DNA from 2 places in the Thermovirga lienii genome. Region 2 is predicted to be linked to the other one. Evidence: riboswitches for the same ligand, from Rfam matches in the RefSeq annotation. Region 2 holds a riboswitch; the other holds the start of a gene.
What was found. A riboswitch is a leader RNA that binds a small molecule or an ion and turns the genes downstream of it on or off. The one in region 2 is predicted to bind cyclic di-GMP.
Positions count from the first base shown of each region.

Region 1: it holds a riboswitch for cyclic di-GMP, as region 2 does, so the genes downstream of both, V7Z69_RS02480 (hypothetical protein) here and V7Z69_RS03775 (C45 family autoproteolytic acyltransferase/hydolase) in region 2, are expected to answer to the same signal.

Region 1 covers NZ_DAITZW010000004.1:212-9,706, reverse strand. Annotated here, with positions in the region: gene V7Z69_RS02525 (protein-glutamate methylesterase/protein-glutamine glutaminase) at 1-153, opposite strand, end outside; gene V7Z69_RS02520 (hypothetical protein) at 232-1,101, opposite strand; gene V7Z69_RS02515 (methyl-accepting chemotaxis protein) at 1,126-3,213, opposite strand; gene V7Z69_RS02510 (hypothetical protein) at 3,306-3,632, opposite strand; gene V7Z69_RS02505 (sigma-70 family RNA polymerase sigma factor) at 3,794-4,804, shown strand; gene V7Z69_RS02500 (chemotaxis protein CheW) at 4,831-5,292, shown strand; gene V7Z69_RS02495 (hypothetical protein) at 5,295-5,777, opposite strand; gene V7Z69_RS02490 (hypothetical protein) at 5,818-6,348, shown strand; gene V7Z69_RS02485 (helix-turn-helix domain-containing protein) at 6,381-6,938, shown strand; gene V7Z69_RS02480 (hypothetical protein) at 6,935-7,438, opposite strand; cyclic di-GMP riboswitch class I at 7,489-7,578, opposite strand; partial or broken gene V7Z69_RS02475 (flagellin) at 7,733-9,495, opposite strand, start outside.
Region 2 covers NZ_DAITZW010000006.1:55,278-60,612, forward strand. Annotated here, with positions in the region: partial or broken gene V7Z69_RS03765 (hypothetical protein) at 1-334, opposite strand, end outside; gene V7Z69_RS03770 (hypothetical protein) at 551-2,296, opposite strand; cyclic di-GMP riboswitch class I at 2,540-2,626, shown strand; cyclic di-GMP riboswitch class I at 2,743-2,829, shown strand; gene V7Z69_RS03775 (C45 family autoproteolytic acyltransferase/hydolase) at 2,810-3,799, shown strand; gene V7Z69_RS03780 (DEAD/DEAH box helicase) at 3,807-5,335, opposite strand, start outside.

The sequences.
Region 1 (9,495 bases), on a different contig from region 2:
TGCAAGTTTTTTGACCTTCTCTATGGCATCTAAACCGTTTCGGGCTTTTCCTACTATTTCTATATCCTCTTCGGAGGACAGCATGTCCTCCAATATGAGCCTCATGAGAGCGGAGTTGTCCACTATGAGGACTTTTATCTTTTCCGTTTTCATACATTCCTCCCGGTGCAATTAAGTTTGCCAAACTTCACTAAAAGTATATGTAAAAGGTCGATATTAAACAGCAACCCTTCAAAATTGCCTTCCACTGCTCATGAAACAGCCCTGCAACAAAAGGCAGAACAAATCAATGAGGGAAAGGTTGTCCTTTGGGATTATACCTTGCAACCTGGCAGTTTCAAAGGCTTCGTACAGGTCTTCCCAGCTGTTTAGATGAGCCTCTGCGAAGGAGGCGAGGTCTTCTTCCGAGGTGATACCTGCGTTTTTTAAAAAAGGTTCCAGCTTATTGATCCAGTCTTCTTTCACCTCATATGAATTAGTTATGGCCAGGAGGTTTTCTTCTGCCAACTCTACCCAACGTTGTGTTATGCCGCTTGGTATGATGCTCAAGGCAGATTCTATGTCCTCCTTGGATAGCAAGGAGGAACTTGTGTGGTCTTCTTCTACATGTGGTGTTTCTTTAAGGCTAGCATCCACTTTTGCTTCTTGTTGTACGTAGGGTTTGTCATTGAAGAAGTTCTCTATATGGCTTATTTGTTCTTTCATGACAGCAATGGATTCTTCATCTGATGGATTTGCCTCAGTAGATGCAATGAGCGAGCTCAACCCATGGTGCAGTACGGTGTCCACAACAAAAACCATGGTCTTACCCTTAAGGTCTTGCCACTCAGGAAGGCCTTGGCGCTTTCTTTTGAGTTTTGCGGGTATCTTCAGGGGCCTTCCTTTGATATGTTCTTGTTGTCCCTTTTTAACGTCGAATTGTTCAATGATGAAATCCTTTGCCGTATCCATGTCTTTTGGGAGGTAAAGTATAATGTTCACAGCAAGTTCTTTTTCGTTTAAACTCTTGAAGTTTAAGGAGTAAATGGGGACCCCCCTAGCTGCAAGCCCTTTCTCAACAAGCTTTTGGATCATGAAAAAAGAGTCTTCATAACCTTTCAACGGTATGGGCCCCCTTTGTGTCTTTTAGCTTATCTTGAATTTGTTCATCTCACCTATCAGCTTTTCTGCCATCTCGGAGAGACCTTGGCTTGAGGCGGAGAACTCCTCTGCCTGAGCTGCCTGTTCTTCCGCCGTAGCTGAGAGATGGTTTATGGATTCTTCCACGATCCTTCGTCCCTCGTTGAAGGTCTTCAAAGCCTCCTCTATTTTGGAGTAGAGGGAGGCTAGCTCCTCCATGGCTTTTCCTACCTGGTTTCCTTCTTCTTTTGCTCTTTCAGCGTCGCTTCTTATGGTTTCGAAGGCTTCCCTGGTTTGATCTATGGCTTCTATGCCCTTTGCTGTAGTCTCATTGGATTTCGATAGGGATTTTTCTGCCTTCTGTACGCGAGGCTGTATCTCCTCTATGTAGGAATGGATCTGCTGGGCTGCGTTGGAGGATTCCTCTGCAAGTTTTCGGACCTCTTCTGCAACCACGGCGAACCCTCTTCCGGCATCACCTGCGCGGGCGGCCTCTATGGCAGCGTTCAGGGCAAGAAGGTTGGTCTGGTCTGCTATGGAGGATATGGTTTGAGCCATTCCTATTATCTTAGACATGCTCTCTGTGACCTCTTTGAAGGAGCTGTTTACTTCCGTTGATATTTCATCCAGTTCCTTCACAGTGGATTCACTCTGCCTCACAAGTTCAGCGCCTTTTTGTGTTGCTTGAAGCTGCTCATCGTGGAGAGCCTTTAGCTTCTCCATCAAGGACTCCATGTTTTGTACGAGGTCTCCAACCTGTTCTATTTGTTGAGCTATGGTGCCCAGTATATTCGATTGCTTTTCTATGGCGTTTCGGACCTTCTGTACTTGATTTATGCTTTCCTCAGCACCTCTTCCCGTTTCGTCAGCCCCTGCTGCTACTTCCTGGGCTGAGGCCGCAAGCTCCTCTGCTAGGGAGCTTACGTTGGATATCATCTCCCTCAGGTTCTTCATGGTATCCAATATGGACCTTTGAAGGAGGGATACTTCCTCGCCGTTGAACTTGTTGAATTTGGCTTCTCTGAAGTCCCCTTCTCCCATCTTTTGAGCGATGCCCGTTATCTCAACTATCGGCTGTGCGAGACGCCTTCCGAACACCACTCCCAGGGATGCTGCCACCAGAAGGGCAAGGAGGGAGACACCCGAGATCTTCAAGAGGAGGTTGCGTATTTGGGCTGTAATAAGGGCCTTGGGTACTGCATAGCCTATCTTTAGTCCGCTTGGGGTCTCTTGAATGGATACGTAGAAGTTACCTATAACTTTCACATCTCCGACGGCCTCGAGGAAGGAAGCTATCTCTTTTGCATCATTTTCGTCGATGGTCCCCGTTGAAGAATCCAGTTTGGGATGAGCTATAACTTTATTGCCAGGGGACAACACAAACTTGAAGGAGCCATTTCCTTCCCCTCGGTTTTTGATGAAATCGCTGAAAGCTTCGATGTTGATGTCAATGCCCGCCACTCCTAAAAGTATCTCCTGTTGATCCTTTTTGCTCTTTACCATTACTGGTTCGGCGTAGGTAACCACCGCTCTCTTGCCCATTGGAGTGCTTACAATCCTTGGATCAGTCCATATGGCCTTCTTTTTCTTCGTTGGAACAAAGAACCATTGGGCTTGTGAAGAGGTTTCTGTGAAGCCGTTTTTGTCCACCGTTAAGGAAGTGTCGGTATTGATCTCCCATTTGCCATCGGCTTTTTTGGCTACCGCGGCGCCTGTAATGTTCTTCTTGCCTATCAGCGGGGAGTTGAAGTAGAAGTATAACTTCTCTGCCCATGGGGCATCTTGGGCCACGGAGATCAGGCCGTAAGAAAGGTTGCCTGCGTAGTAGTCCTCAAGCTCTGGGGAGGCCAGCCAACCATCGGGATTGACCTTTTCTGCAACGCTCCTGTTGACTATGACGACCGGGGATTTGAGATGAGTTCCGTAATTTTCTAGTTCCATGGACAGGTGCCTTACAGTTAGGTCTATATTGTTTTTGAGGTTTTCTTTTTGTAATGCATAGATCTGAAAACCTACGATTAGCAAGACCGCAAGGACCACGATCAGTCCCGAGATTATTATTGAAGCTGCCGTCTGCTGCCACAGTTTCCGCAAGGTGCACCACTCCTCCTAGATATTTTCATTATAGTATCTTCCTAAAGTTAGATCTGATATACAGTATAATTAGTGGGTGTGATGTAAACAACCTATGCTTCCCTGTCAACGAGAGAGGAGAGGATTAGTCTAATTTCTTCGACTTTTCTGAAAGCTTCGTCGTAGGATATGGAGAAGATGTTTTTGTTGCCTTCGTAGGCTTCTATATGTTCTTCTTTGACCTTGAGTTTCACGTTGCGGCCAAAGGCGCGCAGTGTTCCTTCCAGGATTTGGGCCACCCATTTGAGGTTCCCTATATTGTACTCATGGTGGGCGTAGGAGAGCTTGGCCTGTTTTGCAGGAGTCTCTGATGTGTACAGCGTTGGTTTTCTCGTCGGAGCAACTGGTGGTTTTCTCTCTATTCTTCCTTGGTCGTCCATACTAAAGGCCTCCTTTTCGCATTTGTCTAAAATGTATCCCATTTGGATGATCTTTAAAAGAGGTTTTGTGAAATTGACCCTTCGGGTCTAATCTTTATTCCCATTTCGGCCGATAAGGTATGTAGGATGAATTGCAGACGGATCCAGGGAGGGAACCGTAGATGGCTAGAGTAAACCACGGAGGGATATGTTTTACCTTACAGGGCTATGCGCCTGCTCAAGAGGATCAGGCAGAAGTCCTGGCAGATGGTGTGCTTGATCTGGAAGAGCCCGTTGTGGAACAGGATGAGCTGTGGGATTTGGAAGAACCCTTGGAAGTTGCCCCCCTTGACCCCTTTCATATTGAAATAAGAAAGTTCCCATTGTTGACTCCGGAGGAGGAAAAAATGCTGGCCAAAAAGATTCAAGAAGAGGGTGACCGTGAGGCCTTCGAGAGGTTTGTTTTGGGCAACCTCAGATTGGTCATTGCGTGCGCCAAAAAGGCCAAAGAGAGAGTGGGGCAGGACCAAAGTATTCTCTCCTTTATGGACTTGGTTCAGGAGGGGATCATAGGGCTAATGATAGCAGTTAGCCGCTTTGACTACAAAAAGGGGACCAGGTTCAGTACCTACGGAGTTCCTTGGATATACCAGCGGATGAAGGTGGCTTTACTGCAGCATCGAAGGGGAATGAGCGTGCCTGGATATGCAGGGCTTTCCGCCAGGGCCTATGCTGAGCAAGTGAGGGCTTTCAAGTCTGGGGAAAGGTTAGAGCTCCCTGATGGGGTGGACCTTGATAGGATCAGATCTCTTGCCGTCATATCGGACGTTGCCCTTTCCATAGATTTCGCCGATGGTGATGAGCAGGGCAGCTTCTCGGTCAGCCCAGAGGCTCTTAAGGGAAACAGTGCTGTAGGCTACGAGGAAACGGACCCGGAGGAAGTGCTTGAGAGGACCTTTTTCAGGGATGAGTTCTTGAGCCTTTTGAGGAAAGAGCTTTCTTGCGACGAATACGACATACTGTGCAGGAGGTTTGGCTTGGGGAACTACACCAGTCCCCATAAGCTCTCCGACATAGCTGAAGCTTACGGGAAAAGTTCAGAGTACATAAGGGGAGTGGTTAACGGGGTAATCAAGAAACTCAAAGAGAGTAACTTGCTTAAAATGTTCTGCCAGACTTGGGGTGTGGCGTGATTCATTTTTGATTGGAGGGTATGAGAATGAGCAGTATCGTGGTTTTCAGTCTCAAAGATGAAAGATACGGTGTGCCCATAGAGAAGGTCAGGGAGATATTGCCCCTGATGAAGGTGACTTCTGTTCCAGGCACCCCCCACTACTTTAAAGGGTTTCTGAACGTTAGAGGGGAGCTTATCTCCCTCATAGACCTGAGAAAGTTCGCTGGCATGGAGGAGCTGGATGACCTTTCCATGGCCAGGATTCTAATATTGAGTTCCGATGAAGGGGTGACCCAGGGCATCATGGTCGACGAGGTCTCCAATATAGTGGAGCTTCCCTGGCAGGATCTGCAGCCCATAGACGAAGGAAAAGGCAGTTGCGGCATACCCAAGGAGTTCTTGAAAGGAATACTTATAGACGGTTCGGAGATAATAGTTGTGCTGGACGTTGATAGCTTGCTTTCAGGGGAGAAGAAGGAGCCCCGCGAGGAAGTCGTAGGTCGTTGAAGTTATTCTTTTTCGTCCTTGGGTCCTTTGGAGCATAGATAGCTTATGGCCATCAATGTAGCGAACCAGTAGGCCATGAAGGACGCTATCAAAAGCTGAGTGGTCTTGCTTCTACCCTCGAGGTGCACCATCTTGTCCCTATAGTCTATGGGCCTTATAGTGCCCTTCTTGGGGTCATAGAAGAACCGAATGGCAGGGTAGTATGTTTTTGTGCCGTTGTTGGAGGTCTTTTGCTGCCATATTTTCCATGCAGCGCCTGTGGGGTCTATACGTTCTATGAAAACGTCTCCGACGCCGTACGTCTGGGGCACGATGAGCCGCCTGCTTTCGCCTTTTTCGATCATCGTTTGCAGCATGATGTCCAATGCAGGGAGGCGAAACTTGAGAGATGAGTAGTCGGACGCATCAATGTACTTGCCGCTTGCGTCCACGAAAGCTGGCTCAGAAAGATTGTTTTCTTGCTCTGGCTTGTTGATTTGACTCAATAAATTCACCCCCTGAATTTTAAGGAGGACGGCCAGGACTGTGTCACAAGAAAAAAGAAACAACAGACCTTCCTCAAAGAAAAAGGTTAAGAGTTCATCAGGAAGGAAACAAGGATACAAGATGGCCTCTTGGCAAAAGGAGATACAGAAAGCAGCGTGCCGAGAGAAGGACCTGGAGGGGTTCAATGCCTTTATGGAGGCTCTGGTGGACTTGCTTGGAAGGTTTCAAGGTGAGACCTTCATCATCAAGGGAGACAGCAGGGAATTTAATCTCTTTTGTTCTCCAATGGACTTTCTCTTCGTTCTGCAGAAGGTGACAAAGAAGAGAGGGTATGCGGGAGCGTCCTCACTGATCTTTTTTGTAAACCAAAGTGTGCCGTCTATAAAATTATGTTTAAAGGTGTATGATCTATATGATATGATAAAGTCAGAAAGAGCGATGCCTTTTGAGGAGGAAGTCAAAGAAGGCTTTTTTCTTTCCCTCTTGGAGGCTTTAAGGGGCATTGAGGGTTCCTTTCCCGACAAGGAACTGCTGACGAAGGTTTTTCTCCGATCGTTGGGGAAGACTTAAGCGGCTGTTAGTTCAATCTCTGATAGTTGGGGATGTTGGCTATGATGGGGGTTAGAAAGGACGGAATGGGGCCTTTGGTCCCTGCGGATTACATAAAAAGGCTCAGGTTGAGCTTGGGGTTGACTCAGGCTCAGTTTGCGGTCCTTCTCGAGGTGGGCAGCGTAACGGTATCTCACTGGGAGAAGGATGGCATGGATGGTGCCAGAAACTCAAGTTATGTCAACCTCAAAACTCTTGTAGGGTTACTGCGTCAGGCCATGGAGCATCCTGAGATGTTGAATCTCGAAAAGCTGTTGAAGTACTTGGATTTGGCGTCCCGGCACGAGTTGGTGGTTCACTATCTTCCCTTTGAAGATTTGGTTGCTCAGGAGTTATTGAGCGTCATCAACAGTGGGAGCGTGACGGGCGTAGTCGTTGCCCTGCTTCTGGACACAGAATTGGTTCGCCAAGGAAGGCCTACCCCTTATGAAAAGATTGTGTCTATAGAGGATAAAGGTCCAGCCCTAGGAGGCGGACTCCAGGAGGACGGCCTTTTGGACCAGATAGTGCGCCGCAGGAAAAATGACCTTGAAGATGCGGGTTCCTCCTAAATTAAAGCACGTATTTCTTCCAAGCTTTTTGATATTAGATCTATGTTCACGGAGCCTGGTTTTTCCCCATCGGGAATGCTAGAACAAACCAGCTGAAGAGACCATAGGTCGTTTCCCTCATCGAAAGGTTCTTCTCCGTATTCCGTGTAGAGTTGGTTTAATCCCTCGTGTAGGCGTATGAAAATCTCTTCTAGATTCTTGCTGCATCCAGAGAGCTTTGCTTCATCCAAAAGGAGCGCAGCACGATTCAAAGAGGGGTTGTTTTCGAGGTGCTTCAGCTTTTCATGGGGGAGGCTTTCTGCGACCAGCCTAATCAAGTGTCCCAGGCTGTGATGGTGCGGTGGTTTTATCTCTGGGGGGAAGATGCTTTCCCACAGAGATACAGCCTTTATGACCAAAGATGACACTTCTTCAACTCTGCGCAGGTAATAAGGATTTCGACTGCAAATGATGGGGACTCTTATAGTTTTACCTATAGCGAAAAAATAATCTTTTTGCACTTTTATTCCCCCTAATTTGGATAAGAGCCTAGCAGGGGGCGGATTAGATCGCCGGCAGCCAGGCTGTCATAGCGCGAAATGTGCGCCTTAGACCCTGGGCTTTGCGCCGCAGGCCTTCGCCTGCTTTGCCCTTATCGGCTTTTGGCTTACAAACTATATATAGGGGAGTATATTACTATCCCAACGAACAGTCAATAAGGCGAGTTAATTTTAGAAATTTTCAAAACATACTGCTAAAAAATAAAAGGGGCAGATATAATCTGCCCCTTTTTATGCTTTTGTGTTTATATAGCCTTATCTCAGAAGCTGGAGCACCTGCTGCGGCAGCTGGTTTGCCTGGCTCAGCATGGCGCTTGCGGCCTGCATGAGGATCTGGTTCTTGGTGAATTCGGTCATTTCTGCTGCCATGTCCACGTCCCTTATGCGGCTTTCCGCGGAAGTAAGGTTTGTGCTTGCCGTGGTCAGGTTGTTGATGGTGTGCTCCAAGCGGTTCTGGTAGGCACCCAGAGCAGCTCTCTGTTCAGAGACCTGGTTCAAGGCGTTGTCTATTATGGTGATGGACCTTGCGGCGCTCTCTCTGTCGGTTACCAGGACCTTGTCCACGCCCAAAGCTGCGGCGGACATGTTGCCCAAGTCTATGCTCATCTTCTCGCCCTCGTTGGCTCCTATCTGGAAGACTGCTGAGTTGGAAGTGATGTGTACATTGGTCTCGAAGGACGAAGAGTCAGCGGTTATGGACCAGCTCTTAGTGGTGCTGTTCCAGGAAATGCTTGCGTTGGCCATCTTGTCGAACTCTATGTCCACGTTGGGGTCGATGACGCCTACAAGGGTGTTTCCGGTAAGTTCCACGTTGCTTGCTACCACTGCTCCGGTGTTGGAGTCGGTAACGTCAACGGAGAAGCGGTTTTCCTGGCTTTCCTGGATCACGTTGAGGCCCAAGGCGGTGATTATGGAGTCGCTTCCGACGAAGTTGAGCTCCCCGGCCTTACCTGCCACCGCGCTGCTGAACACCAAGGTTCCGGCGATGGAGTAGGGGGAGTTCTCCGTTACTTCGCTGGAGGAGATGAACTGCACGAAGTTGTTTGCATCAGCGGAGGACACGTAGTTTTTCTGCCCCAAGGTCTCCGCTATGGCCTGGTTGAACTTGGTAGCAGCCTGCTCCAAGGTGTCGTCGGCATAAAGGGTAACTGTGGCCTTTTTGCCGTCGCCCTGGACGATGGTTATGGTCTGAGGATCCTCCAGCAAGTTTACTCCACCCGTTCCCTGGAACTGGGCAAGGTCTTTGAGTTTGGTGTTACCTGTTGCCACCGTACCCTCAGGTAGGCCACTTGCCACAGTGAACTGGAACGCAGGGGATTCATCCACCAGATAGGTGTCAAAGTCCATCTGGATGGCGCCGTCGTAGAGGACGTTGTTGCTGTCCACCTGGTACATGTAGAAGTTCTTGTCGGAAGCGCCATCAAGGGCACCATCGGTGAAGCTGAAGTAGTAATTGTTGGTTCCGTCGGTTATCCTGACTACATCACCGTTTGTAAGGCCGCCAGTATCCCAATCCCACAGGGTCAGAGCAGCCTTGTCTCCCACCGATGCGGTATTGATGTCGAAGGACATATTACCTAAGTTTACTCCGGAGATGATGTTATCGGCGCCATCAAAGTTTGTTGCGTTGGAATCAACGCCTGTTAGGTTGACCGAGCCGCTCGTCCAGGTTCCGTCGTTCTGCATGGCCCGGTACTCTACGGCTAGGTCAAGGGTGTTGGCGTCACTGTCCTTACCGGTTACTTCTATTGACATGGTGAGATACGATAAGTTGGATGATGCCAAGTCGAGAGTTAAAATATCATCGACAGACATAAACCCGTTCGGGTCGTTGAGGTTATACCCCACAGGCATACTGGCTGCGGCAACGTTGTTGGAGGTTATGACGCTGTAAGTTCCGCCGGCCATCTGGTTTCCGTCCACGGTGTCGATGTTTGTGATGTTTTGAGATGCCTTCGAAACAGCGAAGCCGCTGCCGCTCGTGTCGAAATCATCGGCACCACCCACGCTGGTGTCGG
Region 2 (5,335 bases):
CGAACGGCTCGTCATCGTCGTCGTCATCGTCGCCTTCTTCAGCTATAGGCACGAAGCAAACACCAAGTCGCATCAAAAAATCTAAATGCTTCTGTGCTTCCTCCAACGTCACCAGATCCCAGTCACACTGAATCAATTGACCTTCTTCATCGTAAAGCTGAGGTACTTCCATCACCTCAACATTGCTAGGTCCAGCTATAGGCTTTACATCCCTGAAGGCATAGGCCATATAACTAGGAGTAAACAACCTCGTTACAGCCACGTAAAAAAGCACGGCAAACACCACAAACCTCTTAAACTTACTACCTGATATACTAACTCTCCTAGGCCTCATCTCTCTCACCCTCTCTTGGCGCAGCAGCACCAATCGGAAACTTCAGCTAACAACTTGTTAATATGTAAATTGGTACCTTTTTACCTTTTTGTCTAGCCAAATACATTTGCCGCCTTTCGGCAGCCAAGTTGTTAAGATGTTCAACTGAGTAGTTTAGCTAGATAATTTATTATAACTCTGTTTTGCCATTCATGCAAATACCAAAATCCAAAATTATTACTCTCCCAGCGCCTGCTGAAGGGCCAAAAGAGCTGAAAGGTTGTGTTGGACGTAATCTATCCGAATATCAAAATTAGCAAAACTTCTCCTTACTCCTCCGATCGACCTAGAGGGATTCTTCAAATGCATGGCCCATGAAGGCCCTATCTGCATCCTCAACAAAAAACCCCCTCCGAGCCTGAAGGTTTTCAGAATATCTTTCCCTTCCTCCTCCAATCCAGCCCTTTTAGCCATCCTGTAGGCCGCGCCTATTCCTTCCATCCTAGTTGCAGCCGGAGTAGACCTGGGATTTTTCCCAAACCCTCCTATCCAGTCGGGATAATATGAATCCTTGTGCTGAGCATCGCTTATGACTTTCGCCAACCTCAAAGCGTGCTTCAAGAAAACTCCTTCTTTGTCGTAACCACTGCGGGAAAGCTCATCCATTCCGTAAAGCAGCCAGTGGTCATGAGGAAGCTCCATATCCTGTTTCTTGCCATCCCTTATCTCGATAATATATCTTGCACCCCTTGCTGCCCCTTTAAGCCATTTATCCGAGTTTTCATCGTCCAACCTTCCCAGCATCGCCAACGCAAAAATAGCTTCGCCAGGGTAGTACACCGAGCGGAAATCAGACACCTCCCCCTCGGGAAAGACTTGCTTGTGTATATAGAACCTACCTGATTCATCTTGAACGGAAAGTATCCACTCTCCCATCCTCTTTACCAATGGCATATATCTATTGTCACCTGTGGCCTCCATGTATTTAGCCAAACTCAGGACAGCCAGCCCATTACCCCCGAGCTTCACATAATCCCCCTCGACCAGGCATGCCATCTCCTCTCCATTTTTTCTGAAGGTTTTCACCTTGCTCAACATGTACTCTATGGCTCTTTTGGCTCCCTTTAGGACCTTTTTATCTCCAGTTTTCTCATAATACTGAAGCATGGAAAATATGGTCCCAGCATGCCGCAACATGTTATAACCGCCTTTGCTTCTGTCCTTGATGGGATCATAAACGTAAGTAAATTTACCCTTTGAATCCACGTTCCTTAGCAAGTAGTAAGCCGCAAGCCTTGTGGACTCAGCGATATCTTGATCTTCATACGAATCATATATTGGGCTTCCCCTGTACAGACGCTGTGCTCTCGAACCATCCCAAAAAACGCTCTCCGTTCTGAAGGCCACATAATCTGCTCTTTTAGTCTCCAACATGGACCTTATCATTTTTTCAGCCGAAAGGTCGCCCCACAGTCCTATGGACGGAGGTTGCAATATTCCATTATCCTTCACTATTTTCTTTGCCAGCACATCTTCTGGCGTAAATATGCAATTATCACAGCCTGGAAAGGCAAGTCCCCAAAGTCCTCTCTCTATGGGCAAGGGCTTTTGAATATTGGCCATCCTCCTGAACTCCATATCCCTTAAAACGTAGACCTTGAACCACCGAACATCAGACAAGTTGACCTTTTTCTCCCTCAGCCGGTTCACAGCATCTGCCAAAGCCACATATATATCGCTTCCCACTCCGTAAGACGTGACGTTTATGCTTTTTCCGTTGCTGACACTCAAAAGTACCAGTTTTTCACTGCCTTTCTCCTTGGCCTGTTTTGAGGCGGCACCACCATTCCTCAAAAGCGAAAGAGTTTTTTCAACCAGCTCTTTCTCGTTGAAGAATACCGGTTCTGTGCTTGAGGACAGAATCTTACCCCAAGGAATGCTACCGCCAGCGAACCCAACACCCACCAAAGGTGTTATCATCATTAGAGACAAAAAAACGACGCTAAACACTACAGCTATTAAATTGCACCTTGATACTTTCAACCTCATCACTCCCAGATGGCTACGGCACCAGATCCCATATGACGCAATGACGTAGCAGCTTTAGTCCACATAATTATAATACACTCTGCTAAAGTTTTGACTATAAAAATCAATGACAATACTTGACAAAAACAAAATAAGTGCCATAATTAAGCATAGGGTTAGTGTTTGTCGGAATAAGAGAATCCGAAAGGGCAAAACCGCCGAAAGGCGGTGGCGCAAAGCCAAGGGTCTAAAGCCTTTAAAGGCCATGACAGCCAGGCTGCCGAAGATTCCAAAATAAGGAATAGTGCGGTGTGGCGCCTTTCGGATTCAAATCTGAAAGGCGCTTTTTTGAGGCTTTTTGTTAAGAACAGAAAAATTCAACAAAACTGATCCTTTAGAAAAACCCGAAAGGGCAAAACCGTCGAAAGGCGGCGACGCAAAGCCGAGGGTCTAAAGCCTTTAAAGGCCATGACAGCCAGGCTGCCGAAGGTAGAGAACATATCCTTTCCTCCCTTCAGGCCGCCTGGCGAGAGAACGAAAAGATCGCTGGGGGGCGACGAGGAAATGAAACACCTCCTTAAGAATAAAACAGCAAAGTTCGTTGCCACACTTATAATTCTCCTGCTTTTGGTTGCGGAAGCCGCAGAATCCTGCACGCTGTGGGCCGCGACAGGATCTGCAACCAGCGGCAATATCACCATATTGGCCAAGAATCGAGACTGGAAGCCTACTCAAAAACATTATTTAAGGAAAGTTACACCAACCCAAGGTTATTCATACGTGGGTCTTTTCGCGGTGGATGAAAATGGATCAGGTTTAAAGGCTGGGGTCAACGAAAAGGGCTTAGCGGTGGTAACAGCTACCGTTTCCGTTGTACCAAAGGATAAAAGGAAAACCAAGGACAAGGACGCCCTCTCCTCACACAAGATCCTCACTTCTTTCTCATCGGTGGATGAGGTGCTGGCAAACCTTGACAGGTTCAAAAGAGTTTCCTTCTACATGATCGCAGACAAAGAAAAGATCGCCGTCGTCGAGGTGGCTCCCGGAGGCAAGAACACCGTAAGAGTAGTGGATGACGGCTTCATAGCCCAAACCAATCACTACATCTCGCCAAAAATGCAAAGATACAACATAAAAATCCCATCCAGCAGCAAAACGCGTTACGAACGTATAATAAGCCTATTGCAGGCCAAGGCGGGAAACTTGACCATGGAGGACTTTGTGGCCTTCAGCAACGACCAAAGCGCAGGCCCCGATGAGAGCATCTTCCGCACCGGAAGCTCTCCTAAAAGATCTCAAACCGTGGCCCAATGGATAATCGCCATTCCTAAGGGGGACAGTCCCAGGCTGTATGTAACCATGAAGGACCCAGGGAAGCCCTTCCGAGCGTTTTCTGGTGCTCTAGAACCCACCTTCTGGAGGGGTGACGTTGCCAAGGCCGCTAAGGTTGACGGCTAAGCTAACGTCAGGACGTAGATTCTATCTCTCTTATCTTCTCTTCAAAACCATAGATAGTCCCGTCAAGTTCTTCGACGGTCCTGTCAAGGTACTCCATTCCTAAAAACTCGTATCCTTTTGGTAAATGGTTGGCAAATCTTTTTACCTTTAACAAGGCCTTCAAATAATTTTTCTCAAAAAGATTTATCACTTCCGCCGCAGTCAAGGCATCAGCCCTACCGTCCCACATAAAGAGCTGAGCCATCTCCAGGTTTTCCCCTATCTCCATTTCTCCATACCATATATCGGCAAGCACCTTTCTAAACCTTTCTCTTTCTCCAGGAGGCGCCAATTCCTTTATAGCCCTCTCGATGATCTTGAGGTCTCTCCTCAGCTCCTCCTCGACATATCTTTCATTGACCACGGGAAGAGAGAACCTGGCAATGAACTTTGCCTCATCCTCCAAGGTCCTCTGTTTTCTCAAAAGTTTCCCGTAATCTGGCATAAGGACTACGGACGCTCTTTCTAACGGCGCCTTCATCAATGCCTTGAATATGTTCTTGGTGCTGGCGCTTCGCTGCTCAAAAGGAGAATCCTTTAGCCAGGTTACAAACCCCTTGTCAAAAAGCCCTTTTCTACCTGCTCGACCAGCCATCTGCAGAAATTCATTCTTGCTTATAGGCTCTCTGTCGTGATACCTCACAAGCTGTGCAAAGACCGCGTATTTGGCAGGAAGATTAACCCCTAGAGAGAGCGCGTTGGTTCCTACGACTACGTCCAGAAGTCTCTCCCTGAAAGCAGCCTCGACCAAAAGTTTTTCCTTAGGCAACATCCCACCATGGTACATCCCCACTCCTCTCAAAAGAGGCATGTGGACTTTATCCACCCCTAGAATCTCGGCTATCTCGTATATTCTCTTCTTTTCTGCCTTGCCCTTGTGCTTCCTGCGCTTCGCTATCCTGTATGCCAGCTCCATAGTGCCCTTTTGAGAAAAAACGAAAACCAATGCATCCTTGACTTTGTCAATGGTCATCGGCTTCTGAGGCAAAAAAACAAGTTCTGTCACTCTTTTTTTGCCTTCGTAAAGTTCAAACGTTCGCCCTGTTATCCTGTTCAAGTACTTTCTTACTTCGCTGCTTCCACCAAAGGTAGCGGACATAACGAGCATTTTGGAGTCTGGATGGGTGCTGCTTACTCCGTCTATGTACGCTCTTGCTCTTTCGGGATCGCCAAAAATGTAGTGAAATTCATCTATGACCACCCTGAGGTTCGGCCTGCTGGCATACTTGAGAGTGTATATCTCCTGGGTACAGCAAAGCACAGAAGCGTCTTCGTTCTTCTTAAAGTCTCCCGTCTCTATTCCAACGTCAAAGCCCATTTTGCGCAGGTCAAGGTATCTTTCATTGCTCAGTGCCTTTATCGGCGCAGTGAATATAACTTTTTCTACATTAGGAGTAGTTGTTTGACCTTCTAAATTAAGCAGACCAGCCCAAAGATAGGCAACCCACGTTTTGCCCGAACCCGTTGGGGCAGCGACGATTGCATCCTTATCCTTGA